2 regions of the Kocuria sp. WN036 genome follow, and region 2 is predicted to be linked to the other one. Evidence: predicted binding sites of a transcription regulator. Region 2 holds the regulator's gene; the other holds the start of a gene.
The links. Region 2 encodes HrcA, which represses chaperone genes, less so after heat shock. Its sites were predicted from a motif close to TTNGCACTCGNNNNNNNCGAGTGCNAA; they were not measured.
Positions count from the first base shown of each region.

Region 1 (5,740 bases), on a different contig from region 2:
GACTCCTTCAACGCCGTCCTGCAGGTGCGCGACCACGGCCCGGGCATCCAGGGCGAGGACGCGGAGCGCGTCTTCGAGCGCTTCTACCGGGCCGACTCCTCCCGCACGCGCGAGACCGGCGGGACGGGGCTGGGGCTGTCCATCGTGGCCGCGATCGTCCAGCAGCACGACGGCACGGTGCGGCTCACCGAGACCCCCGGCGGCGGGGCGACGATGACCGTGCGCGTGCCGGGCATCGAGCCCGCCGACGACGCCCCGGAGGTGTGAGCGGGCCCGTCAGGACTCGTCGGTGCCCTGGTGGAAGCGCAGCTGCCAGGGCCCCAGCTCGTTGCGGGAGTCCTCCCGGACCCACAGGGAGCTGCGCAGGCTCGTGCGGTCCCCCGCCGTGAGCCGGTAGACAAGGTGCACGGCCGCGGGGCCGAGCTCGGTGGCCTCCAGCACGTGCACGTCCACCGCGCCGAGCCCGGGTTCGCGGGGCAGCCGGTCGAGGACGTCCGCCCGGGAGCGCCACGACCCCGAGGCACCGACCTCGGCGAAGGCCTCGTGCAGCAGCTGGCCCAGCCGGCCCGGGTCCGCCCTGACCTCCGGGCGGAGCAGGTCCCGCTCGAGTTCCTGGACGGTCTCCCCCGCCGTGCGGCCGCGGGCGAGCTCCTCCTCGTGGGCGAGCAGCTCGCTCAGCAGATCGGGGTCGTGCCGGTCCTCGAACGCGCCGGGATCCGTGTCCTCCCCCGGCCCTGGGGCCTCCACCAGCGGCGCGGCGTCCACCGGCTCCGGGGCGTCCAGCAGCTCCCGGGCCGAGGTCCGGGTGCCCGCTCCGTCCGGGTGCCGGGCGGCGCCGTCGAACCCGGGTCCCTCGGGCGCGGGGCGACCGGTCTGGAACGCGGTGGCCACGGCCCGGGCACGGACGTCGGCGGCCTCGTTGAGCTCGTGGCCGGCGTGGCCCTTGACCCACTCGAAGCGCACGTCGCGGCCCGCCATCGCGGCGTCCAGGGCCTTCATGAGCTCCACGTTGAGGACGGGCTTGCCGTCCCTCTTCTTCCAGCCCTTCTTCTTCCAGCCGGGCATCCACTTCGTGATCGAGTTGATGACGTACTGGCTGTCGCACAGCACCCGCAGGGGCTCGTCGGGGCGGTGGGCCGTGGCCTCGAGCAGGTCCAGGACGGCCTTGAGCTCGCCCATGTTGTTGGTGCCGTGCGGCCACCCGCCGGCCCGCCAGGTGTTGTCGTCGATGTACCAGGCCCATCCCGCGGGACCGGGATTGCCCAGCGCGGAGCCGTCGGCGGCAGCAGTGATCGTCATGGCACTCATCTTTTCACGGCGCCCGGACGCCGTGCGCCACGGGTCCTGTGCGCCCCCGGCTCAGTCGCCGGGCTCCTGATCGAGCTGCTGCTGGGCGACGTCGCGCACCCCGGCGACCCTCGACAGCTGCACGGCCGCCGTGCGCAGGTCCGTCTTGCCCTCGAGCCGCAGGAGCAGCTCCACCTCGGTGCCCTCGGACCCCTCGACCGTCCGGCTCGAGACCACGGAGGCGCTCAGCTGCAGCTCGTCGACCACCGTCAGGACCTCCCGCAGCACGCCGTGCCCGTCCTCGTAGCGCAGCCGGAGTCCCTGCGGGGCCACCATCCCGGGCAGGCGGCGGGAGAGCGGGGTCAGCAGGATCGCGGAGACGAAGTGCAGGCCCGTGGCGACGACGGCGAGCGGCACGAGCCCGGCCCCGCAGGCCATCCCGATGGCCGCGGAGAGCCAGATGCTCGCGGCCGTCGTCAGGCCGTGCACCACGTCCCGGTTCGTGAAGATCACGCCCGCGCCCAGGAAGCCGATGCCCGTGATGATCTGGGCCGCCACGCGGGAGGGGTCGGGACCGGCGTCGATGCCGGGCAGGACACCGAAGCCGTAGGCGGACACGAGGGTGAACACCGCCGACCCGGTGCCGACCAGGGCGTGCGTGCGCAGTCCGGCGCTCTTGCGCCGCAGCCGCCGTTCGAGGCCCACCAGCGAGGTGAGCCCGAAGGCGATCAGCACGAGCGAGACCTGGACGGGGACCGCGTCCCACACGACGACGTCCACGGCACCTCCTCCGGCAGCTGGTGCTCACGATTGAACACCACTTCCGGCCCTGCGGCACCAGGTGCGGGACGACGACGGGCCGGGCACCTCCGCGAGGTGCCCGGCCCGTGCCGGATGCGTGCTGGGCACGCTCGACGGGTCAGCCGTCGATCACATCATGCCGCCCATGCCGCCCATGCCGTCGTCGGCACCGGCGCCGGCGCCCGCGGGCTCCGGCTTGTCGGCGACGACGGCCTCGGTGGTGAGGAACAGCCCGGCGATGGACGCCGCGTTCTGCAGCGCGGACCGGGTCACCTTGACCGGGTCGTTGATGCCGGCGGCCATCAGGTCCTCGTACTCGCCGGTGGCGGCGTTGAGGCCGTGGCCCTGGGCCAGACCGCGGACCTTGTCCACGACCACGCCGGCCTCGAGGCCGGAGTTGATCGCGATCTGCTTCAGCGGGGCGTCGATGGCGACCTTCACGATGTTCGCGCCGGTGGCCTCGTCGCCGGTGAGCTGCAGCTTGTCGAACGCCTTCTGGCCGGCCTGGATCAGGGCCACGCCGCCGCCGGCGACGATGCCCTCCTCCACGGCGGCCTTGGCGTTGCGCACGGCGTCCTCGATGCGGTGCTTGCGCTCCTTGAGCTCGACCTCGGTGGCGGCACCGGCCTTGAGGACGGCCACGCCGCCGGCCAGCTTGGCCAGGCGCTCCTGCAGCTTCTCGCGGTCGTAGTCCGAGTCCGAGTTGTTGATCTCGGCGCGGATCTGGGCCACGCGGCCCTCGATCTCCTCGGCGGTGCCGGCGCCGTCGACGATGGTGGTCTCGTCCTTCGTCACGACGACCTTGCGGGCCTGGCCCAGCAGGTCCACGGTGGCGGTCTCGAGGGAGAGCCCGACCTCCTCGGTGATGACCTGGCCACCGGTGAGGATGGCGATGTCGGCCAGCTGCGCCTTGCGGCGGTCGCCGAAGCCGGGGGCCTTGACGGCCACGGACTTGATGGAGCCGCGCATCTTGTTTAGCACCAGCAGCGCCAGGGCCTCGCCCTCGACGTCCTCGGCGATGATCAGCAGCGGCTTGCCGGCCTGCATGACCTTCTCGAGCACGGGGACCAGGTCCTTGACCGCGGAGATCTTGGAGTTGACCACGAGGATGTAGGGATCCTCGAGGACGGCCTCCTGGCGATCGGCGTCGGTGACGAAGTAGCCCGAGAGGTAGCCCTTGTCGAAGCGCATGCCCTCGGTCAGCTCGAGGTCCAGCCCGAAGGTGTTGGACTCCTCGACCGTGATCACGCCCTCCTTGCCGACCTTCTCCATCGCCTGGGCGATGAGGCGGCCGATCTCGGGGTCGCCGGCGGAGATCGACGCCGTGGCGGCGATCTGCTCCTCGGTCTCGACCTCCTTGGCGGAGGCCAGCAGCTCCTCGGTGACCGCGGCGACGGCCTTCTCGATGCCGCGCTTGAGGCTCAGCGGGTCGGCGCCGGCGGCCACGTTGCGCAGGCCCTCCTTGACGAGCGCCTGGGCGAGCACGGTGGCGGTGGTGGTGCCGTCGCCGGCGATGTCGTCGGTCTTCTTGGCGACCTCCTTGACGAGCTCGGCGCCGATCTTCTCGAACGGCTCGTCGAGCTCGATCTCCTTGGCGATGGACACGCCGTCGTTGGTGATCGTGGGGGCGCCCCAGGCCTTCTCGAGGACCACGTTGCGGCCGCGCGGGCCGAGGGTGACCTTGACGGCGTCGGCCAGGGTGTTCAGGCCCCGCTCGAGTCCGCGGCGTGCCTCTTCGTCGAAAGCAATCATCTTTGCCATGTGACTTCGTCCCTCCTGGACGGTAGACAAACGGTCGACCTCCACGGTGCCCGCGACGGACGGCGCGCACGACGGCGGACTCTTCCCGACGCCGTGCGGCACCTCACCGTGGTGGTTGAGGTGTCACTCCTGTGCCGGTGGCTGCCCGGGTCGGGCCGGGGACCGAGCCATTAGCAGTCCACACGACTGAGTGCTAATCGCAATCTTGGCACTCGTCCCCGGAGAGTGCAAACCCCTGAGCCGATTCCGCTCAGCCCTGCCACTCCTCGCGCAGGACGCCGTAGACCATCCGGTCGTAGTACTCGCCGCCGACCCTGCGGGCCCGGCGGATCCTGGCCTCCTCGGTGAAGCCCAGCTTCACCGCCACGCGGCACATGCCCGCGTTGCCGCTCCACGTCTCCAGGTCGAGGCGGTGGGAGTCGGAGTGGGCGAAGAGGTAGTCGATCCACAGGCGCATCGCCTCGGTGCCGTAGCCGCCGCTCCAGTGCTCCGGGGAGTACACGGTGATGCCCAGGGAGCGCAGCGGCAGCAGGTGCGTGCCGTCACCGGGGTCCTCGGTGGGCTTCTCCGACCAGTACCAGGACACCTGCCCGATGAACCGGTCGTCGGCGGCGTCGGCGATCACCATCGTCTCGCGCGGATCCGGCCAGTCCCCGGCCGTCACGTGCTCCCGGAGGGTGCCGAGCCAGCGCTGGGCGCCCTCGGCGGTGAAGTTCGGGTAGAACGGGCCGTCCGTGCGCTGCCACTCGTGCTCGCCGCCGCCGGCGGGCGGCATGATCCACGCCTCGTAGTCGACGAGGTCCTCCTCGGTCCAGTCGCGCACGCGGACGCGGCTTCCTTCGATCTGCACGGTGGTTCCTTCCGGTGGCGTCAGGGGTGGACGACGTCGTGGTGGACGACGTCGTGGTGAACGGCGTCGGAGCGGTCGGGCTCCGGGACCGGTGCCCGATGGGGGACGCCTCGAGGACCGGGCCGGCTCAGGACCCCGTGGACGTGGCGCCCGGCGCCGGGGCGGCCTCGCCCGGGGCGTTGAGGAACGAGAACACCCCGACGCCGAGGGTCAGCACCCCGGCCAGGACGATGGCGGTGAGCTCCCGGGCGCCCACGCGGACGGTCGGCCGGACACCGCGGTGGGCGCCCTGGCGGGGCCCGTCCTCGGGGACGTCGTCGAACTCGTCGTGCGGGTACTGGGTCATCCGTGGTCTCCTCGCTGCCGGCGCAACCTGGCCACGAGCATCGGGTCGTGCTCGAGGGCGGCGCGGGTGTCGATCAGGACGTTGAGCCGCTGGTAGTAGTGGGTGGGCGAGAGGTTCAGGCGGCGGCGGATCTCCATCTCCTTCGCCCCCTGGTACTTCCACTGCAGGTTCTCGAGCGACAGGATCTCGCGGTCCACGGCGTCCAGACCGGCCCCCTCCCCGGGCTCTTCCCGGCCGGGGGCGGCCTCCCCATCGGGCACCGGCTCCGCGCCGGGAACGGCGGCGTCGTCGGCCCGGGCGTCCGCGGGCACCGCGTCGTCGGGCATCGCGTCCTCGCCGGTCACCGCGACTCGGCCCGCGGCCGCAGGGAGAGGGTGGTCAGCTGCGCGTCCTCGCCCGCGTCCACGACGGCGCGCACCGCCGCGGCCACGGACTCCGGCCGGAGGTAGCGCTCCGGGACGTACTCGTGGCCCAGGCCCGCCTGGATGTCCCGCTGCATCTGCGTGTCGACCGGGCCGGGGTGCACCGAGCTGACCACGACGCCGTCGGCCTCGACCTCCTGGCGGAGCGAGTCGGCGAGCGCGCGCAGGGCGAACTTCGAGGCCGCGTAGACGGCGTCCCCGGCGCGGGCGTTGAGCCCCGAGCCGGAGTTGAGGAACACGACCTTCCCCCGGGCCGCTCGCAGGGCCGGCAGC
Region 1 covers NZ_NSKF01000011.1:45,607-51,346, reverse strand. The annotation lists gene CK505_RS08760 (cell wall metabolism sensor histidine kinase WalK) at 1-267, shown strand, start outside; gene CK505_RS08755 (RNase H family protein) at 277-1,299, opposite strand; gene CK505_RS08750 (MgtC/SapB family protein) at 1,360-2,067, opposite strand; gene groL (chaperonin GroEL) at 2,218-3,849, opposite strand; gene CK505_RS08740 (GNAT family N-acetyltransferase) at 4,100-4,699, opposite strand; gene CK505_RS08735 (hypothetical protein) at 4,827-5,045, opposite strand; gene CK505_RS08730 (DUF3263 domain-containing protein) at 5,042-5,371, opposite strand; gene CK505_RS08725 (SDR family oxidoreductase) at 5,386-5,740, opposite strand, start outside.
Region 1: the regulator HrcA is predicted to act here: its motif matches at 4,020-4,046, upstream of groL (chaperonin GroEL).

Region 2 (5,740 bases):
CCGTACGCCTCGACGGCCCTCTCCGCCCCGACGAGGCGCTGGAGGCCCCGCTGTGGCTCGACGAGCCCCGGCAGGACGAACGGTCCGAGGGGACCCTCACCCTCTCGGGACGGGCGCTGGACGAGGTGCGGGACTGCCGGTGGACCGTGGCCGGACCCGGTGGGGAGCGCGTCTCGAGCGGCGCGGCGGACGAGGTCCCGCGGGGCGACGGGACCGCCGGGTTCCGGGCCGAGCTCGAGCTGGCGCCGGGCCCCTACGTGGTGACGGTCGTCGGCCGGGACGCCGAGGGCGGGACCGTGCGCGACGACAAGGACGTGGAGGTCGTCCCCGGCTGAACCGGCCGCCCGGGACTCATCAGGTCCCGGACGCCCAGCGGCCGAGCGCGGCGCTGAGCACCGCCAGCGCGGCCGGTCCCGCCGTGGAGCTGCGCAGCACCTCCGGGCCGAGCCGGACCGCGAGGGCCCCCACCCCGGCCAGGACCTCGCGCTCCGCCGGCGCGACGCCCCCCTCGGGCCCCACCACCAGGACGATCCGCTCGGCCCCCGCCCACGGGGCGCCGGCGGCGCCGGCCAGGTCGGCGAGGGAGTCGTGCGCCTCCTCGTGCAGGACGAGGCCGCGGGTCCCCGGCTCCCCGAGCAGGCGGGCGAGCTCGCGGGTGGTGGACAGGGGCAGCACCTCGGGCCAGGCGGCCCGCCGCGACTGCTTGGCGGCCGCCGCGACGGTGTGCACCCACTTCTCGTGGCTCTTGGCGGCGCGCTCCTTCTTCCACCGCACGATCGAGCGGTCGGCCTGCCAGGGCACCACGGCGTCGACGCCCAGCTCGGTGGCCGTCTCCACGGCCAGCAGGTCCCGGTCGCCCTTCGCGAGGGCCTGGGCGAGGACCAGCCGGGGCGTGCGGGCGGGCTCGGTGGTCACCGAGACCACGCCGACCTCCATGCTGTCCCGGTCCCCCGCGCGCAGCTCCCCGGTGGCCCGGGTCCCCGCGCCGTCGACGAGCTCGAGCCGCTCACCGGGCGCGAGCCGGCGCACGGTGACGGCGTGCCGGGCCTCCGGGCCGGTGACGGTGAGCGCCGCCCCGGGGCCGAGACCGGCGAGCCGGCCCGGCTCGACCTTGAAGACCGGCAGGCTCACAGGTCGGAGAACCGGTCCTTGAGCCGGGAGAAGAAGCCGCCGGAGCCGGCCGGGGAGTTCAGGGTGGTGCCGGTGGACTGGTCCTCGCCGCGCAGCCGGGACAGCTGCTCGAGCAGCTCGCGCTGCTCGTCGTCGAGCGCCGTGGGGGTCTCGACCTCGAGGTGGACGAACAGCTCGCCCCGGCCGCCGCCGCGCAGCCGGGTGGCCCCGAGCTCGTGCAGGGTGACGGTGTGGCCGGTCTGCGTGCCGGGGGCGACGGGCACCTCGCGCTCGCCGTCGAAGGTCTCGAGGGTCACGGTGGTGCCGAGGGCCGCGGAGGTCATGGGCACCCGGACGCGGGCGTGCAGGTCGTCGCCCTGGCGCTCGAACGTGGGGTCGGGATCGACCTTGAGCTCGACGTAGAGGTCGCCGTTCGGCCCGCCGGCTGTGCCGGCCTCGCCCTGCCCCGAGAGGCGGATCCGGTTGCCGGTCGAGACGCCGGCGGGGATCTTGACGGTCAGCGGGCGGCGGTCGCGCACGCGGCCCTCGCCGTAGCACTCGTGGCACGGGTGCTTGATGACGGTGCCGAAGCCCTGGCAGGTGGCGCACGGCGCCGCCGTGACCACGGTGCCGAGGATCGACTGGACCTGGCGCTGCACCTGGCCGGATCCGTGGCAGACGTCGCAGGTCTCGGGCTGGGTGCCCGCCTGGCAGCAGGTGCCGTCGCAGGTGGGGCAGACCACGGCGGTGTCCACGGTGATCTTCTTCTCCGTGCCGAAGACCGCGTCCCGGAGGGTGACCCGGACGTTGATCAGGGCGTCCTGGCCCTGGCGGGTGCGGGAGGCGGGTCCGCGCCGGCCGGAGCCGGCGCCGCCGGCGCCCTGGAAGAAGGTGTCGAAGATGTCGGCGAAGCCGAACCCCGTGCCGGGGAAGCCCCCGCCGAAGCCGGTGTCGGTGCCGTTCTCGTTGCCGGTCGCGTCGTAGACGCGCCGCTTCTCGGGGTCGGAGAGGACGTCGTTGGCGTGGGAGAGGCGCTTGAAGTCCTCGGCGGCCTCCGGGCCGGGGTTGACGTCGGGGTGCAGCCGGCGGGCCTTCTTGCGGTAGGCCTTCTTGATCTCTTCCTGGCTGGCGTCCCGGGACACGCCCAGGGTCTCGTAGTGATCGCTCACCGTGGTCCGTTCTGTCGAGAGGTCTGTGGTGGGTTTCGCTGGTGGGCCCCGGGGGACGGGGCCCGTGGGGGCTCAGCCCCCGAGGATACGGGAGAGGTAGCGGGCGACGGCGCGCACGGCGGCCATCGTGGACGGGTAGTCCATGCGCATGGGGCCCACGACCCCCACCTTGGACTGCGGCCCGTAGCCGGTGGCGACGACGGCGGCCTCGGACAGGGGGCCCTCGGCGTTCTCCGTGCCGATCCGCACGGCCACCCCGCGGGCGTCCTGCTCCATCTCGGAGAGCAGCCGGAGCATCACCACCTGCTCCTCGAGGGCCTCGAGGACCGGGCCGATGCTCAGGTGGAAGTCCCCGGTGGAGCGGGCGAGGTTGGCGGTGCCGGCCATGACCATGCGGTGCTCGGCCCCGCCCGCCGCGAGGGCGCCGACGGCCTCCGCCACGGCGGCGGCGGCCGGCTGCAGCGGCGGGGCGGTGGCCGCGGTCATCACGGCGAGGGCGTCCGGCACCGCGGTCAGGGAGCGCCCGACCACGGCGGCCAGCACCCGGGCGCGCAGCTCGAGCAGCTGGGACTCCTCGAGCGGGGCCCGCAGCACGGCGACGCGCTGCGCCACCCGGCCGTTGGTGGGGATGAGCACCACGAGCACCCGGCCGGCGCCGAGGTCCACGACCTCGACGTGGCGCACGGTGACCCCGGAGGCGTGCGGGTACTGCACGACCGCGACCTGCTGGGTGAGCTGCGCGAGCAGCCGCACGGTGCGCTCCATGACGTCGTCGATGTCCGCGGCGTCGTCCAGCAGCCGCTGGATGGCCCGCCGTTCCGGGCCCGAGAGCGGCTTGACGGCCGCGATCTGGTCGACGAACGTGCGGTAGCCCTTGTCCGTGGGGATCCGGCCCGAGCTCGTGTGGGGGGCCGTGATCAGGCCCTCCTCCTCGAGCGCGGCCATGTCGTTGCGCACGGTGGCCGAGGAGACGCCGAGCCGGTGCCGGTCCACGAGGGCCTTGGAGCCGACCGGCTCGCGGAAGTGCACGTAGTCCTCCACGATGGCCTGCAGGATCTGCAGTCGTCTCGGATGGTTCACGTCGCTCCTCCCCGGTTCGTCCACGCCCCCGAAGATGCCCTGGCACTCGGGTGGCCACAGTGCCAACGGCGTCCAGTGTAGCCCCCGTGTCCGACGGCCGGTCGCCCCCGCGGTTTGGTACGCTTCCGGCTGATCCGCGCCGGACGCGCGGCACCGCGACCCGGGAGGACGACCATGAGCCACCACGGCTGGGGGCCGCGCAGCCTCGACGACGACGCCCTCGCCCGCCGCCGGCCGGTCTCCGCGGAGGTCCCGGTCGCCCCGGGGATGCTCCTGGAGGACGTCACGACCGGCTGGGTCGGCGCGGTCGTGTCCCTGGAGACCATCGGCGGGATGCGCGTGCTGGGGCTCGAGGACCGGAGGGGGCGGGTCAAGGCGTTCCCCCTGGGACCGGGGTTCCTGCTCGAGGGCGAGCCCGTGGTCGTCGTCGAGCCCCGCCGAGCCCCCGCGGCGCGCAAGCCCTCCCGCACGCGCTCGGGCTCCGTGGCCGTCGAGGGGCTGCGCGCGAGCACCGCGAAGGCCTCCCGGGTGTGGGTCGAGGGCTACCACGACGCCGAGCTGGTGGCCAAGGTGTGGGGCCACGACCTGGCGGTCGAGGGCATCGTCGTGGAGCCGCTGCACGGCATCGACGACCTGCCCGCCGCCGTGCGGGAGTTCGGGCCGGGCCCCGGGCGGCGGCTCGGCATCCTCGTCGACCACCTCGTGGCCGGCTCCAAGGAGTCGAGGATCGCCGCGGAGACCATGCGCCTGCCCGGCGCCGCGGGCAACGTCCTGGTGCTGGGCCACCCGTACGTCGACATCTGGCAGGCGGTCAGGCCGCGCACCCTCGGCATCGACGCCTGGCCCGTGGTCCCGCGGGGCACGGACTGGAAGACCGGCACCGCCGCCGCCCTCGGGTGGCCGCACCGCACCCCCGGCGACCTCGGCCGGGCCTGGCAGCACATCCTGTCCCGCGTGGACAGCTACGCCGACCTCGAGCCGTCCCTGCTGGGCCGGGTCGAGGAGCTCATCGACTTCCTCACCGCCCCCGGGGCCTGACCCGGCGCCCCGCGTGCACGGGCAACGCCCAGCAGATCGTCACAAAGGCACACGTGCGCGGGGCGGATCCTCCGCCCTCCGGGCCGCTCGGTAGGATGGTCGTGTCCCACCCACCGTCCGCGGCCCCGCCGCGGTCCCACCGCCGAAGGACATCCGTGCCCGTGCAGACCGACCCCCGACCGAGCCGCGACAACGCCGGGGCCCCGTTCGAGGGCCTCTCCCCCGTGGCCCAGCCGCTGACCGTCACCGAGGACCACCAGTGGGCGACCCTGGCGCACTTCGGCGGCGTCATCGGCTTCCTCCCCTCGTTCCTCGTCCACCGCGTCTTCCGCGGGCGCGGCCCGTTCACGGAGCAGGAGTCGATGGAGGCCATGAACTTCACGCTGCTGCCGACCCTGGTGGTGGTCACCGGGATCCTGCTCGCCCCGGTGCCGTTCATCGGCTGGTTCTTCGCGCTCGCCGCCGCCGCCGCGTGGCTGCTGCTCGCCGTCGGCTCCCTGATCGGCGGGGTCCGGGTCAACCGCGGCGAACCGCACCTCTACCGCTTCAACACCCGGCTCTACGACCGGCTCGTCGAGCGCTTCCGCGAGCGGTCCCGGGGGCGCGCCGCGCGCGGCTGATCCCGGTCCGCGCCGGGGACGTCCCTGACGGACGCATCCGTTCCCGACGGGTGCGTCCGTTCCGCGTGCGGGCGCCCCGGCCGGGGTGCCCCCGTCAGGCGAGCAGCCGCCGCACCACGGCGTCGCCGAGAAGCCGGCCCCGCAGGGTCAGCACCAGCGAGCCGCGCAGCGCCGCCGCGGGCTCCACCAGCCCGTCCGCGATCAGCCCGGCCACCGCGGTCCGCCCGCCGCCGGCCAGGGCGGTCGTGGGCAGGCCGTCGCGGATCCTGGCCTCCAGCATCACCCGCTCGAGGTGGCGGGTGTCGGCGTCGAGGATCTCGCGCCCGGCCGCCGGCGACTGCCCGGCGCGCACCCGGTTCGTGTAGGGCACGGGGTGCTTGAGGTTCCACCAGCGCGTCCCGCCCACGTGCGAGTGCGCCCCGGGCCCGATCCCCCACCAGTCCTGGTTGCGCCAGTAGGCGAGGTTGTGCCGGCTGCGGTGGGCGCCGGCGTCCGCGCCCTCGGCGGGCCGGGCCCAGTTGCTCACCTCGTACCACTCGAAGCCGGCCTCGGCGAGGATCCGGTCCGCGAGTTCGTACTTGTCGGCCTGGTCGTCCTCGTCGATCGGCGGGACCTCCCCGCGCCGCATCCGCGCCGCGAGCTTCGTGCCGTGCTCGATGATCAGCGAGTACGCGGAGACGTGGTCGGGCTCGTAGCCCACCGCCGTGCGCACCGAGTGCTCCC
Region 2 covers NZ_NSKF01000016.1:6,671-12,410, reverse strand. The annotation lists gene CK505_RS10990 (GerMN domain-containing protein) at 1-335, shown strand, start outside; gene CK505_RS10985 (16S rRNA (uracil(1498)-N(3))-methyltransferase) at 355-1,131, opposite strand; gene dnaJ (molecular chaperone DnaJ) at 1,128-2,279, opposite strand; gene hrcA (heat-inducible transcriptional repressor HrcA) at 2,352-3,359, opposite strand; gene CK505_RS10970 (DUF3097 domain-containing protein) at 3,534-4,397, shown strand; gene CK505_RS10965 (DUF4870 domain-containing protein) at 4,553-5,017, shown strand; gene hemW (radical SAM family heme chaperone HemW) at 5,112-5,740, opposite strand, start outside.